3 regions of the Geopseudomonas guangdongensis genome follow, and region 3 is predicted to be linked to each of the others. Evidence: riboswitches for the same ligand, from Rfam matches in the RefSeq annotation. Region 3 holds a riboswitch; each other region holds the start of a gene.
The links. Region 3 has a riboswitch for cobalamin ahead of cobO (cob(I)yrinic acid a,c-diamide adenosyltransferase). Riboswitches for the same ligand answer to the same signal wherever they lie in the genome.
Positions count from the first base shown of each region.

Region 1 (5,065 bases), 300 kb from region 3:
ATTTCCGCGCCGTTCGCCACGCAGACGGTGACCTCGAAGCCGCCGGCATAGCCGCGCTCGGCGGCCAGCGCGCTCAGGTGTTCGGTCATCATCTGTCGCGGCACCGGGTTGATCGCCGGCTCGCCGACCGCCAGCACCAGTCCGGGGCGGGTGACGGTGCCGACGCCGGGGCCGGCGTGGAAGCGCACGCCAGGACGCGGATCGAGCGCCACGCGGGCGCTGATCAGCGCGCCGTGGGTGGCGTCCGGGTCGTCGCCGCCGTCCTTGAGCGTGCCGGCCTCGGCGCCGCCGGCGCACGGCCGGCAGAACTCCAGGCGCATGCTGACCCGCTGGCCCTTGGGCAGGACGATCTCCACCGCGTCGCAGGCTTCGCCGCCCAGCAGCAGGCGCGCGGCGGCCAGGCTGGTGGCGGTGGCGCAGCTGCCGGTGGTCAGGCCGGTGCGCAGAGGGCGCGGCTGTTCCGGGGTTTCCTCACGCATCGCCGGCCTCGACGGGCTTGCGCACGCAGAGCAGGGTGATCGGCAGCGCCTGGCGCCAGGTGTCGAAGTTGCCCAGCGGCTTGGCGTGGGCGATGTGCAGGCGCAGCAGCTCGCCGCCGTGGCGGGCGTGCCAGTCGATAAGCCGCGCCTCGCTCTGCAGGGTGACGGCGTTGGCGATCAGCCGTCCCCCCGGCTTGAGCGCCGCCCAGCAGTCTTCCAGCACGCCGGGCACGGTGACGCCGCCGCCGATGAACACCGCCTCCGGCGCCGGCAGGCCGGCCAGCGCCTGCGGCGCGCTGCCGGCGACCAGCTGCAGGTGCGGCACGCCGAGGGCGTCGCGGTTGTGGCGGATGTGCGCCTGGCGGCCCTCGTCGGCCTCCAGGGCGATGGCGCGGCACTGCGGATGGGCGCGCAGCCACTCGATGCCGATCGAGCCGCAGCCGGCGCCGACGTCCCACAGCAGCTCGCCGGGCAGCGGGGCGAGGCGGGCGAGGGTGACGGCGCGCACGTCGCGCTTGGTCAGCTGGCCGTCGTGGCGGTAGGCCTCGTCGGGCAGGCCGACGGTGGACGGCAGCGGCTGCGCGCCGGCTTCCGCCCGGCAGTCGATGGCCAGCAGGTTGAGGGCGGCGCCGGGCGGCAGGCTCCAGTCGGCGGCGAGGCCGTCGAGGCGCCGTTCGTGCGGGCCGCCGAGGTGCTCCAGCAGGCTGAGGCGGCTGAGGCCGAAGCCGCGCTCGCGCAGCAGTTCGGCGACCTGCGCCGGGGTGGCGGCGCCTTCGCTGAGCACCAGCAGGCGCGCGCCGGGCTGCAGGTGGCGGTTCAGCGCGGCCAGCGGGCGGGCGACCAGCGAGACCACCGTGCAGTCCTGCAGCGCCCAGCCCAGGCGCGCGGCGGCCAGGGACACCGAGGAGGGCGACGGCAGCACGCGCAGCTCCCCGGCCGGCAGCGCGCGCGCCAGGCTGGCGCCGACGCCGTAGAACATCGGGTCGCCGCTGGCCAGCACGCAGGTAGGCGTGCCGCGCCGGGCCAGCACGGCGGCGAGGTCGAACGGACTGGGCCAGCACGCGCGCGCGGCGCTCACGCAGCGCGGCAGCAGGGCCAGCTGGCGCTCGGCGCCGACGATGTGCGCGGCGCCGAGCAGGGCGCGGCGGGCGCTCTTGCCGAGGCCGGCGAAGCCGTCTTCGCCGATGCCCACTACGGTCAGCCAGGGCGTCATCGGGGTTCCTTGTGTGATGGGCGGAGGTCTCCGCCAAAATGCCGCGCCCTGGCGAATGAATTCGCCCCCGTGGTGGTCTGTGAGGGCAATGGCGGCGAAAGGCGGGCATAATAGCGCGTTCGTCGGTGCCCGTTCAGGGCCGAAGAGGGAACACGGAAGAGCATCGCTCCGACCGTGGCTGCCCCCGCAACTGTCAGCAGCGAGTCCGCGTCACAGGCCACTGGGCAACCGGGAAGGCGACGCCGGGCGACGACCTGCCAGCCAGGAGACCTGCCGGCGAGAGGAGTCGCGAGTGCCAACGTCGGGCGGGGTGTACCGATGCTGCAAGCGCGCCAGCCTGCGGGCCGGCGCGGGGTTTCGCCTGCGGGCGGGATCGCAGGGGTCGCCGCGACGGACAATCCGGTGACCTTTCGTGAAGCATCCTCTTCGCGCGGCTGCGCCGCGCCCTTCCGCCTGTCCGGGCCTGCTGCGCATCGTCGCCGCCCGCGACGGCGGCATCTGCCGCATCAAGCTGCCCGGTGGGCGGCTCACCGCCCGCCAGGCGCGGGCCATCGCCGTTGCCGCCGAGGCGTGTGCCGGCGGCGTGCTGGAAGCCACCAACCGCGCCAACCTGCAGATCCGCGGCGTGCGCGCTGGGTGCGAGGACGCGCTGATCGAGCGCCTGCTGGCCGCCGGCCTGGGCGCCGCCAGCGCCGGCGGCGACGACGTGCGCAACCTGATGCTCAGCCCCGCCGCCGGCCACGATCCCCACACCCTGCTCGACACCCGCCCGCTGGCCGCCGCGCTGCTCGCCCGGCTGGAGCGCGAACCGCGCTGGCATGGGCTGTCGCCCAAGTTCGCCGTGCAGCTCGACGGCGGCGAGGCGCTGGCGATGCTCGACCATCCCCACGACCTGTGGCTGTCGGCCCTGCCGGGCGAGGACGGGCCGCGCTATGCCTTCGGCCTGGCCGGCTGCCCGCCGCAGCGCGCCGGGGACGATCCCGCGCTGGCCTCGATTCCGGCGGCGCAGGCCGGCGAGCTGGTGTTCGCGCTGCTGGCGCTGTTCCTCGACCGCGCCGGCGCCGAGCAGACGCGCATGCGCCACCTGCTGCAGAGCCTGCCGGCGCCTGCCGTCCTTGATGCGCTGCGCGAACGCCAGCCGGCGCTGGCGCTGCGCCGCGACGCCGCGCTGCTCGCCTGGCGCCGCGCGCCGGCCGAACCGCAGCGGCGCTTCGGCGTGCAGGCGCAGCGCGAGGCCGGGCTCTGCCAGGTCGGCGCGCAGACCGCGCTGGGCCGCCTCGACGCCCGCCAGTTGCAGGCGCTGGCGGCGCTGAGCGAGCGACTGGGCACGCCCCGTCTGCATCTGACCCCTTGGCAGGGCGTGCTGCTCCCCGACGTGCCCGCCGCGCGCGGCGCCGAAGCGCAGCGCGCCCTGGCGGAGCTTGGCCTGCTGGTCGACCCGGCCGCGCCGCTGGCCCGGCTGATCGCTTGCAGCGGCTCGCCCGGCTGCGCCCGCGCGCTGGCCGACACCAAGGCCGACGCCCGGCGCCTGGCCGCCTTGCTGCCGCCCGCGGCCGACGCGGCGGTCATCCATCTGAGCGGCTGCCCGCGGCGCTGCGCCGCCGCCCATGGCGCCGCCTTCACCCTGCTGGCCACGGCTCCGGCGCGCTACCAGTTGCTGGCCGGCGGCCACGGCCCGGTGCTGGCCGAACATCTGAACATCGAGCAGGCCGCCGCGCGGCTGGCCGCCCATCCCTCATCCCCGGAGTCTCCATGATCGACTACATCCGCGATGGCCAGGAAATCTATCGCAACTCCTTCGCTATCATCCGCGCCGAGGCCGATCTCGCGGCGATCCCCGCCGATCTAGAAAAGCTCGCCGTGCGCGTGATCCACGCCTGCGGCATGGTCGACGTGGTGCAGGACCTGCGCTTCTCGCCGGGTGCCGGCGCCGCCGGGCGCGCCGCGCTGGCGGCCGGCGCGCCGATCCTCTGCGATGCGCGGATGGTCGCCGAGGGCATCACCCGCGCGCGCCTGCCGGCCAATAACCGGGTGGTCTGCACCCTCAACGATCCCGAAGTGCCGGCGCTGGCCCGCGAGCTGGGCAACACCCGCTCGGCGGTGGCCCTGGAGCACTGGCGCGACCATCTGGAAGGCAGCGTGGTGGTGATCGGCAACGCGCCGACTGCGCTGTTCTACCTGCTGGAAATGCTCGCCGCCGGCGCGCCCAAGCCGGCGCTGATCCTCGGCTTCCCGGTCGGCTTCGTCGGCGCCGCCGAGTCCAAGGACCTGCTCGCCGAAGGCAGCCACGGCGTGCCCTACGTGATCGTCCGCGGCCGGCGCGGCGGCAGCGCCATGGCCGCCGCGGCGGTCAACGCGCTGGCCACGGAGGTGGAATGATGGGCAAGGGACGACTGCTGGGCCTGAGCGTCGGGCCGGGCGATGCCGAGCTGATCACCGTCAAGGCGCTGCGCCTGCTGCGGGAGGCGCCGGTGGTGGCCTATTTCGTCGCCAAGGCCAAGGCCAGCAAGGGGCAGGGCGGCAACGCCTTCGGCGTCATCGAGGAGTACCTGCGCGACGACCAGCTGCGCCTGCCGCTGGTCTACCCGGTGACCACCGAGAAGCTGGCGCCGCCCTTGTCCTACGAGGACGTGATCGCCGACTTCTACGACACCGCCGCCGCGCAGGTCGCCGCGCACCTCGACGCCGGCCGTGACGTGGCGGTGATCTGCGAGGGCGATGCGCTGTTCTACGGCTCCTACATGTACCTGCACGACCGCCTGGCCGAGCGTTACGCCACCGAGGTGGTGCCCGGCGTGTGCTCGATGCTCGGCGCCGCCGCCGCGCTCGGCGCGCCGCTGGTGTATCGCAACCAGAGCCTTTTGGTGCTGTCCGGCGTGCTGTCCGAGGAGGAGCTGACCGCGCGGCTGTCCGGCGTCGAGGCGGCGGTGGTGATGAAGCTCGGCCGCAACTTCGACAAGGTGCGCCGGGTGCTGGAGCGCCTGAATCTGGCCGAGCGCGCCCTGTATATCGAGCGGGCGACCATGGCCGAGCAGCGCAGCCTGCCGCTGGCCGAGGTCGACCCGATGGCATCGCCGTACTTCTCCCTCATCCTGGTTCCCGGCCCGAGGTGGCAAGGCTGATGCACAAGACTCCCGCAATCGTGATCCTCGGCGCCGCCAGCCTGCCCACCGCGCGGCGCATCCAGCGCCGCTACCCGCAGGCGCCGGTCTACGCCCTGCAGGGCCGGGTCGAGGCGGACATCGCCTACGCCGACTTCGGCGCCACCCTGCGCGCGCTGTACCAGAGCGGCACGCCCATCGTCGCGCTGTGCGCCGCCGGCATCGTGATCCGCAGCCTGGCGCCGGTGCTGGCCGACAAGGAGCAGGAGCCG
Region 1 is NZ_LT629780.1:2,688,948-2,694,012, reverse strand. It holds gene BLU22_RS12655 (cobalt-precorrin-5B (C(1))-methyltransferase) at 1-479, opposite strand, end outside; gene cbiE (precorrin-6y C5,15-methyltransferase (decarboxylating) subunit CbiE) at 472-1,692, opposite strand; cobalamin riboswitch at 1,799-1,984, shown strand; gene cobG (precorrin-3B synthase) at 2,105-3,448, shown strand; gene BLU22_RS12640 (precorrin-8X methylmutase) at 3,445-4,071, shown strand; gene BLU22_RS12635 (precorrin-2 C(20)-methyltransferase) at 4,071-4,814, shown strand; gene cobJ (precorrin-3B C(17)-methyltransferase) at 4,814-5,065, shown strand, end outside.
Region 1: another riboswitch for cobalamin. It lies ahead of cobG (precorrin-3B synthase); the one in region 3 lies ahead of cobO (cob(I)yrinic acid a,c-diamide adenosyltransferase).

Region 2 (5,065 bases), 990 kb from region 3:
CCAAGCAGCTCAGCTACCTGGCCGCCGCCGCCTCGGCCGGGGTGGTGATGGGCGCACGGGTACCGATCGTGCTCAACAGCCGCGCCGAGGACGCCCGCGTGCGCCTGGCTTCCACCGCGGTCGCCGCGCTGGCCGCCCGCCATCGCCTGCAGAGCGGCGAGGTGCGCGGATGAGCGCCCCGCTGCTGGCCCTCAACGTCGGCTCGGCCACCCTCAAGTTCACCACCTTCGACATCCAGGGCCGCGAGCCGCGCGTGCTGGTGCGCGGCCTGGTGGACGGCATCGGCCAGGCCGAAGGCCGCCTCGCCGCCCGCACCGCCGACGGCCAGGTGCTCTGCGACGAACCGCTGCGCGAGGTGCGCCACGAGAACGCCATCGCCCAGGTGCTGGCCCTGGCCGAGAGCGGCCGGAACCGGCCGGGCGCCATCGTCCACCGCGTGGTCCACGGCGGCGAGCTGTTCTCCCGCGCCACGCGGGTCGACGGCGAGGTCTGCGCCCAGCTGCACAGCCTCACCCCGCTGGCCCCGCTGCACCAGCCCGCCGCCCTCGCCGGCCTGGAGGCGGCGCGCCGCGCGGCGCTCGGCGTGGTGCAGATCGCCTGCTTCGATACCGCCTTCCACGCCACCCAGGACCCGTTGGCCACCCGCTTCGCCATCGACCGCCGCTGGCACGACGCCGGGGTGCGCCGCTACAGCTTCCACGGCCTATCCTACGCCGCGATCAGCCACCAGCTGCCGGCGGTACTCGGCGAGGGCGAGGCCGACAAGCGCGTGGTGGTCCTGCACCTGGGCAGCGGCTCCAGCGGCTGCGTCCTGCACCGCCGGCGCAGCGTCGCCAACAGCACCGGCATGGGCGCCTGCGAGGGACTGATGATGGGCACCCGTCCCGGCAACCTCGACCCCGAGGTGCTGCTCTACTGGATGGAGCACGGCGGCATGGACATCCCCGCGGTACGCCGCGAGCTGTACCGCAACTCCGGCCTGCTCGGCGTCTCCGGCGAGTCCTCGGACATGCGCGTGCTGCTGGCCAGCGACTCGCCCCAGGCGCGTCTGGCGGTGGAACTGTACTGCTACCGCGCGGCCCGCGAAGTCGCGGCCCTGGCCGCCCAGGCCGGCGGCGTCGACCATCTGGTGTTCACCGCCGGGATCGGCGAACGCAGCGCCACCGTGCGCGCGATGATCCTCGAACGCCTGAGCTGGCTGGGGTTCGCCCTCGACGCCGCGACCAACGCCGCCCAGGCCGTCCATGGCGGCGCCGCCCGCCTGAGCAGCGCCGACAGCCAGCGCGGCATCTGGGTGATCCCCACCGACGAGGAAGGCCAGATGGCCCGCGAGGCCATGGCCCTGCTCGCCGGCTGAAGCGCCCCGGCGCCGGCCCTCCCGCCGGCGCCGCAGGGCGCCCCGCGATTGCTTTCGCCGCCGCCAGCCCGTAAGGTGCGCGGCGTTTTGCATTCCGTCAGGGTGCGCAGGCCTGGCCTGCGTTAAACGGGAAGCCGGTGCGCTCCATGGGAGCAAGGCCGGCGCTGCCCCCGCAACGGTAATCGACCGCAGGCCTCGGCCTGCCACCTTGCCCAACGGCCACTGGGGATTCCCCGGGAAGGCGGGCCAAGGGTCGACAGCCCGGAGACCGGCCCCGACGGATTCGACAGGTGTTGCGGAGGGCCGCACCGTCAGTCGCGCGCCGTCCGGCGCGTCTCTGCTTTCTGCCCTCCTCGAAAGTCTGCCCCATCACTTTTGAGGATTCCTCGATGAAGCTTTCCCCTCTGGCGCTGGCCGTTGCCCTGGCGCCGGGCCTTGTTTTGGCCGAAACCGAACAGACCAGAAAGAACAGCGAACTGCCCCCCCTGGTGGTGACCCGCGCCACCGCACTGCACAACCCGGTACCGAGCAGTGTGGCGGTCATCGACCGCCAGCAGATCGAAGCCAGCGCCAGCCACGACCTGCTCGACCTGCTGCGCAGCCAAGCGGGCCTGCAGGTCCGCGACACCATGGGCGACGGCAACCGGGTTGCGCTCAGCCTGCGCGGCTTCGGCGAGAACGCCGGCAATAACACGCTGATCCTGGTCGACGGCCGCCGCCTCAACCAACCCAGCCTGGCCACCCCGGATCTCAACGCGGTACCGCTGGACAACATCGAGCGCATCGAGATCATTCGTGGCACCGGCACCGTGCTGTACGGCGACCAGGCCGTCGGCGGGGTGATCAACATCGTCACCCGCACGCCGCAGCACAACGAGGCCTATGTCGAGACCAGCATCGGCAGTCACGACCTCGAAGCTTACCGGGGTCGCCTGTTCCAGCAGCTGGGCGGAGGTTTTTCGCTGTACGCCAGCGGCGAAACCCGCAACAGCGACAACTACCGCGACCACAACAATGCCAGCTACAGCAATGCCTTCACCCGCCTGCGTTATGACCATGCCGCTGGCCATGCGCTGTACGAATACCAGACGGTAGACGACGAACTGCTGTATCCGGGCTCGCTCACGCTCGACCAGCGCCGGGCCGACCGCAAGCAGAGCCTGTCCAGCGACTGGAACGACAGCAAGACCCAGGTACACCGCTTCGCCCTCGAGCAGCGTCTGAACGCGATCTGGACCGCCAATTTCGACTACAGCCACAGCGATCAGGATGGCGTCGGCCAGTTTTGGACCCCGTTCGAGCAGGGCACCCGCATCGAAAGCCTCAGCCCGCGCCTGACCGCCCGCTGGGACAGCAGCCTCGGCCGCAGCGAATGGCTGCTCGGCCACGACCACATCACCAGCGACTATGAGCTGTCCTCCTCCAGCACCGAGTTTCGCCAGACCCTGCGCGACTGGTATACCCAGCTCAGCCAGCCGCTCGGACATGACCTGACCCTGACCCTCGGCTACCGCGCCAGCGAGGCGGAAGACCGCAATCATGCGGCCAACCGCAGCCATTCCGACCGAGAGGACAGCAGCAGCATCGGCCTGAGCTGGCAGGCCAACCAGCAGACGCGCCTGTTCATCAAGCGCGAGGACGTGCTGCGCTGGGCCAACGTCGACGAGAATGGCTTTACCCTGCCCGGCACCACCTTCCTCAAGCCGCAGACCGGCGAATCCTGGGAAAGCGGGATCGAATGGAGCGACGGCCGTCAGCGCTACCAGGCCAGCCTGTACCGCCTCGAACTGAATGACGAGATTCTCTACGACGCGATCATCGCCAATCCTGCGTCCCAGAATGGGCGCGGTGCCAACATCAATCTGGACAAGACCCTGCGCAAGGGGCTGCTGCTGGAGGCCGAACGCCAGTTGAGCGAGCGCCTGAGCATCGGCGGCCAGTACAGCTTCACCGACGCCGAATACCGCGCCGGCAGCTTCCAGGGTAACGACGTACCCTGGGTCGCCCGCCACAGCGGCAGTATGCACGTCGGCTATGAGCTTCTGCCCGGCCTGACAAGCCAGCTGGAAGCCGTCTACACCGGCCGCCGCCACTACTCGAGCGACGATGCCAACAGCCTGCGCAAGGCCGGCAGCTACACCCTGCTCAACGCGGCCTTGCGCTACGACTACCGGCAGTTCAATGCCAAGCTGCGCATCAACAACCTGACCGGCAAGCGCTACGATGCCTTCGCCAGCGCCAACAGCCGCTACCCGGCACCGGAAGAAGACGTGCAGCTCAGCGTCGGCTACCGCTTCTGACCAGGGCACCAGCCTGCACTCCGCCTCGGGGATGCAGGCTGGCGCGCAGCGTCAGGGTACAGAGCCCGCCCTGCGCCGGTGCGCGGCGCGCGCCGCGGGCGCCATCGCGGGGCAGTCGGACAGCCCCGCGGCTTTGGGCTACCATGCCCGCATCACCACTCCCCTGCCGCGAGGCCCGCATGTCCGATACCGTCCGCAGCGACGTTCGCCTGATCAAGAAGTATCCCAACCGTCGCCTGTACGACACCCACACCAGCAGCCATGTGACCCTGGCCGACATCCGCCAGCTGGTGATCGACGAAACGCCCTTCCAGGTGGTGGACGCCAAGAGCGGCGAGGACCTGACCCGCAGCATCCTCCTGCAGATCATCCAGGAGGCCGAGCGCGACGGCGAGCCGATCTTCTCCAGCGAAATGTTGCAGAGCATCATCCGTTTCTACGGCCCCTTCCAGGGCATGCTCGGCAGCTATCTGGACAAGAGCATCCAGGCGGTGATCGAGGTGCAGAAGCAGACCGGCGAGCAGTCGACCCAGGCCTGGAACGACTTCCTGCGCAGCCAGATGCCGGTGATGCAGAACCTCATGCAGCAGTATCTGGAGCAGTCGAAGAAGCTCTACCTGAGCACCCAGAACATGTTCGGCCTGTTCGGCGCCCGCCCGGGCGCAAATAAAAAAGGCGACGGGGATCAGTGATCCACCGTCGCCAGTGACGCTCAACGAGTCGAGCGCCGGCACATGATCGGTTACTTGCTGGCGGCCTTGCTCGCGTTGCGGGCGGCCTGGGTGGCAGCCTGGGTCGCTTGGGTGGCGGCCTGGGTCGCGGCCTGAGTAGCCTGGGTGGCTTGCGCGGCAGCCTGGGTCGCGGCCTGGGTCGCAGCATTGGCGGCGGCGGCGATGCTGCTCTCGGCCATTTCGGCGGCCTGCTTGGCGACTTTCTGCGCGCTTTCCAGCACGCTGCCGGCGCTTTCGATAGCCGACTTCAGCACGGCGACCGCCGGCTCGGCGCTGGCCGGAGCGTTGCTGCTGATGGTTTCCAGGGCTTCCTGCACCTGCTTGGCACCGACCGCTACCTGCTTCTCGCCCAGCTTGGCCACTTCGGCCTGGGTGCTGGACAGCAGGTCATAGATCTTGCGGTTGAATTCGAGCAGGCGTTCGGCCTGGCTCATCGGCTGCACGAAGGCGCCCTGCAGCTGGAACAGCGACTGCGGATCGCGGGTGTTGAGCAGTTGGCGGCAGGCCTCGAACTGGTCTTCGGACAGGGCGCGCAGGGCCTTGAGCTGCAGCTGGGCGAGGTGCTCGATACCCTCGAACATCTTGCCGTTCATCTGCTGCAGCAGCTCCAGGTTGGCGGTCTGAATGGATTGCATCTTTTCAGCATCAAAGAAGGACATGCTCGAATCTCCTGACGA
Region 2 is NZ_LT629780.1:1,402,227-1,407,291, reverse strand. It holds gene BLU22_RS06840 (bifunctional enoyl-CoA hydratase/phosphate acetyltransferase) at 1-173, shown strand, start outside; gene BLU22_RS06835 (acetate/propionate family kinase) at 170-1,357, shown strand; cobalamin riboswitch at 1,441-1,648, shown strand; gene BLU22_RS06830 (TonB-dependent receptor) at 1,747-3,657, shown strand; gene phaR (polyhydroxyalkanoate synthesis repressor PhaR) at 3,837-4,349, shown strand; gene phaP (TIGR01841 family phasin) at 4,400-5,047, opposite strand.
Region 2: another riboswitch for cobalamin. It lies ahead of BLU22_RS06830 (TonB-dependent receptor); the one in region 3 lies ahead of cobO (cob(I)yrinic acid a,c-diamide adenosyltransferase).

Region 3 (5,065 bases):
ATGGTCGAGCCTTGGGCGGCAGCGGCGCGGCGCACGGCCGAGGCGCTGCCGGAGGATTCGCCACGGCGCTCATGGCCGCAGCAGGGCGGCAGCCGCGCGCGGTGCCGAGGGCAGATAGAAGTGGATGTAGCTGGCGGTCAGCCGGCCGCTGCGGTACAGCGGCTCGCGGGTGCGCCGGTAGTTGGGGCATTCGCCGTGGGTCAGCGGCGCCTGCGGGCTATCCATCCGCGAGTGGTGGTAGCTGTGGCCGCGCAGGCGCTCGCCGTCCAGTTCGACCTCCTGCATGGCCAATGCCACCAGTTTCGGCTGCATGACCGCCTCGCCCGGCAGCAGGCCGAGCATCGGCGCGCGCTGGCCATGCACGTCGGTCAGACCGTCGAGCAGGTAGAGCATGCCGCCGCATTCGGCGAGGATCGGCTTGCCGGCGGCGTGATGGACACAGATCGCCGCACGCATTGGCGCGTTGTCCGCCAGACGCTGCAGGTGCAGCTCCGGGTAGCCGCCGGGCAGGTAGAGGCTGTCCACCTCGGGCAGCCGCGCGTCGGCGAGCGGCGAGAAGAAGTGCAGCTCGGCGCCCAGCTCGCGCAGCAGGTCGAGGTTGGCCGGATAGACGAAGGCGAAGGCGGCATCGCGGGCCACGCCGATGCGCACCCCGGCGAGCAACGGCGCGCAGTCCAGCGGTGCCGGGGCGGCGAACGTCACCGGCGCCGGCAGGTGCAGCGCGGCGCTCTGCGCCAGGCTCGCCGCGGCGCGTTGCAGGCGGGTGTCGAGGTCGTCCAGCTCGGCGGCCTGCACCAGCCCGAGGTGCCGGCGCGGCAGCTCGATGGCCGCCTCGCGCGGCAAGGCGCCATACCAGGGCAGGTGCGCCGGCAGGCAGGCCTGCAGGATCTCGCCGTGGCGTGCGCTGCCGACCCGGTTGGCCAGCACGCCGGCGAACGGCAGATCGCTCTGGTAGCTGGCCATGCCGTGGGCGATGGCGGCGAAGGTCTGCGCCATGGCGCTGGCGTCGATCACCGCCAGCACCGGCACGCCGAAGCGCCGCGCCAGTTCGGCGGCCGAGGGGCTGCCGTCGAACAGGCCCATCACCCCTTCGATGAGGATCAGGTCGGCCTCGCCGGCCGCCTGCCACAGGCGCCGCCGGCACTCCTCCTCGCCGACCAGCCAGAGGTCCAGCGGGTAGACCGCAGCGCCCGAGGCGCGGGCGAGGATCATCGGGTCGAGGAAGTCCGGACCGCATTTGAACACCCGCACCCGCAGCCCCTGGTCGACGTAGTGACGGGCCAGCGCGGCGGTGACGGTGGTCTTGCCCTGTCCGGAAGCGGGCGCGGCGACCAGCAGGGCCGGGCAGCGGCGCGACGCGGCCATCAGAACTCCACCCCCTTCTGCGCCTTCACCCCGGCCTGGAAGGCGTGCTTGACCAGCGCGATGTCGCTGACCGTATCGGCCGCCTCGATCAGGCCGGGCAAGGCGCCGCGCCCGGTGATCACCACATGCTGCATCGGCGGACGCGCGGCGAGGTCGGCCAGGACGCGTTCGAGCGGCAGGTAGCCGTGCTTGAGGGCGATGTTCAGCTCGTCGAGGATCACCAGGGCGATCTGCGGATCGCCGAGCAGTTCGCGGGCCACCGCCCAGGCCGCTTCGGCCTTCTCGATGTCGCGCTGGCGGTTCTGGGTTTCCCAGGTGAAGCCCTCGCCCATCACGAAGTAGCGCACCTCGTCGGGGAAGCGGCGGAAGAAGGCTTCCTCGCCGGTGGTCGCGGCGCCCTTGATGAACTGCACCACGCCGGCCTTGAGGCCGTGGCCGAGGGCGCGCGCCAGCATGCCGAAGGCGGCGCTGCTCTTGCCCTTGCCGTTGCCGCTGTTGACCAGCAGCAGGCCGCGCTCGGCGCTGGCTTCGGCGATCCGTGCGTCGATCAGCGCCTTCTTGCGCTGCATGCGCGCCACGTGGCGCTGGTCGCGTTGCTGGTCCTGGATGTCGCTGTCGTGCATGTCTGTCTCCGCTGTGCGCTCCCCGCGCAGGGTGGCCACGCAGGACGACAGCGACGACGGGCGACGGCGGCGAGCGCCGCACCACCCGACGGCCAGCGCCCTCCGCGATACCGTGGATGCCACAGGCCGGTCTCCGGGCTCGCGAGTGGCGCCTGTCGCGCCCGAAACCGCGCCTTCCCGTGCCAAGCACAGTGGCCCATGCGGTTTCTCGACTCGCCTACCGTTGCGGGGGCAGCGCCGGCCTGGTCCGCGATGGCAGCGAACGCACCGGCTTCCCTGTTTCACCCCGCCGAGCCGGCGGCTGGGGGGCACCTGAAGCAGGCCGGCAGGTTAGAGACTTGTGTGACGGGCGTCAAACGCGCGTCCGCACACGCCATCGCAGAACAAATGTGCCGGGCGTCACAGTTGGCGCACGGACTGCGGCAGAGCCCGCGTCCCTCATGTGGTCTTTCGCCGCAGCCCGTGCTATGAAACGGCCTGCACCGCCCATAGCGGCACGCAGCCATCGGCACATGACCGCCAGACGTCAAAAGAAAGGAATGCAGCATGGGGATCGTCATTTCCTGGTCGCCGGAATTCGCCACCGGCATCGACATCATCGACGAGCAGCACAAGCGTATCTTCGAGTATCTGGCGGAGATCGATCAGGCCATCACCACCCAGTCGGTCGAGGCGGTGGAGCACGTGATCCACGAGCTGATCGACTACGCCATCTCTCACAACACCTTCGAGGAGAGCCTGATGGAGAAGGCCGGCTATCCCATGCTGGATGCCCACCATCAGGTGCACGAAGCCTTCAAGGCACGCGCCCATGGCTATGCCCAGCGCCTGGAAAACGGCCAGGACCCGTTCCGACTGGCCCGCGAGGTGCGCACCGACATCGGCCTGTGGCTGATGAACCACATCAAGCGCGAGGACAAGCACTACGCGCCCTTCGTCAAGAAGAGCCTCGACGGCGGCTTCGTCTCGCGGATGCTGGGCAAGTTCTTTCGCTGAAACCTGCGCAACGACGGCGCCACAAACGACAAGGCCCGCATCTTGCGATGCGGGCCTTGTGCGTTCAACGCCTGGTCAGCCGATCACTGCTTGATCTGGGCTTCCACTTCGGCCTCCACGCGACGGTTCACCGCGCGGCCGGCGTCGGTGGCGTTGTCGGCGACCGGGCGGGACTCGCCGTAGCCGACCGAGTTGACGCGACCGGCATCGACGCCGTACTGGTTCACCAGCACCTGGCGCACGGCCGCGGCACGGCGCTCGGAGAGCTTCTGGTTGTAGGCGTCGGTGCCGACGGAGTCGGTGTGACCTTCAACCACGGTGGTGGTCTGCGGGTACTGGTTCATGAAGTCGGCCAGGTTCTGGATGTCGCCGTAGCTTTCCGGCTTGACCTGGGCCTTGTCGAAGTCGAACTTCACGTCCAGCTCGACACGCACCACTTCCGGTACCGGCTCGGCCACCGGAGCCGGCGCTTCGACCAGCGGAGCCGGCTCGGCCACCGGAGCCGGGGCCGGCTGGCTGCCGCCACCGAAGTTCATGCCAACGCCGACGCCGGCCATCCACTCGGTCTGCTCCTGATCCAGACCGTGCATCATGTCCAGACCAGCCTTGAGCAGGACGTTCTCGGAGACGTAGTACTTCACGCCGGTACCGACGGTAGCCAGGGTGCTCTTGTTCTGGCCGCGGCCGTAGGTGTTGTCCAGCTCCTGGTGGGCGAAGCCGGCGGACACGTAGGGACGCAGGCTGCGCACGCCCGGAGTGCCGAAGTGGTAGGCGGCTTCCAGGGCGGTCAGGTGGCCGTCGATTTCCTGGCCACGGGCCAGGCCTTCGCCTTCCAGGCTCTTGTAGACACCGTGGGACAGGTTCAGCGACACGTCGTCGGTCAGGAAGTAACCGAGGCTGCCACCGAACAGGTTGCCGTTGGTGATGTCGTGGGTGCTGTCTGCGAAGTAGCGCTTGCCGAACGCCTCGACTTCGACCGAACCCTGGCCCTGTGCCAGAGCGCCCAGCGAAGTTGCGGCAACCAGAGAACCAATGACCAGGCCCAAGGTGTTTTTCAGTTTCATCCGTTAAATCCCCATCTAGGTAGTTTGCAAGCTGCCACCGTCAGACCGGCAACAAGGCAGATAGTTTAACACGCGGCTTGGAAGCGCCGGAAATCCTCGCTCAGTCTTCCGCGCCAGTGCCGAACTTTTCGCGCAGACGATCCAGCGCGCGCTTGTAGCGCATTTTGGTGGCACTCAGGCCCATGTGCATGATGTCGGCGATCTCCTGGAACTCCAGTTCGGCGACGAAACGCAGCACGAGAATCTCGCGATCGATCGGGTTGACGTGCGCCAGCCAACGGTCGAGCCCGCCGCGCTCCTCGATCTTCGGCGTCTTGTCCTCGGAGGCTTCCTCCTGAGGGTCGAGACTCAGCGCATCGATCAGCCGCCGCTTGCGCCGTTCCTTGCGGTACTGGGTGATGCACTCGTTGTAGGTGATGCTGTACAGCCAGGTCTTGAACTTCGACTTGCCTTCGAAGTTCTTCAGCCCGTAGAGCACCTTGAGCATGATTTCCTGACAGACATCGTCGGCATCGCGGTCATTGCCCAGATAGCGCGCACAGACATTGAACAAGGTGCGCTGATAACGGCGCATCAGTTCCTCATAAGCGCGCGTGACATGGAACAGCTCCTCGCGCGCACGCTGCACCAGCTCCTCGTCGGTAAGCTCGCGGGGGTCGTAGCGCAGGGACTGGGGGTGGGGCTTGTTCAAGCGAATCGGGCCGGCATCGGGTCGTCAGGGGGAGGCCCACCACTAGGGGCGGGCGAAGGGACAGCCGGGTAATCTAGCAGGAAACCCGCAGAGAATTCAGCGACTACGCACCTGTTGCGACAGGAGGAGGCTGTTGCTGAGGGTGACCAGCTCGCCCTCCTCGTCCAGCAGGATGGTCTTCACCGTGCCGATTTCCTCGATGGTGCCCTCGATCTCGCCGACGCGGATCTGCTGGCCGACCTCGTAGAGTTCGCGCAGGTAGATGCCGGCGACGATCTGCGCCACCACCTCGCGACTGCCCAGCCCCAGCGCCAGCGCCAGCGCCA
Region 3 is NZ_LT629780.1:2,389,059-2,394,123, reverse strand. It holds gene bluB (5,6-dimethylbenzimidazole synthase) at 1-2, opposite strand, end outside; gene BLU22_RS11330 (cobyrinate a,c-diamide synthase) at 70-1,365, opposite strand; gene cobO (cob(I)yrinic acid a,c-diamide adenosyltransferase) at 1,365-1,988, opposite strand; cobalamin riboswitch at 2,096-2,319, opposite strand; gene BLU22_RS11320 (bacteriohemerythrin) at 2,535-2,984, shown strand; gene BLU22_RS11315 (OmpA family protein) at 3,068-4,048, opposite strand; gene sigX (RNA polymerase sigma factor SigX) at 4,149-4,739, opposite strand; gene BLU22_RS11305 (mechanosensitive ion channel family protein) at 4,836-5,065, opposite strand, start outside.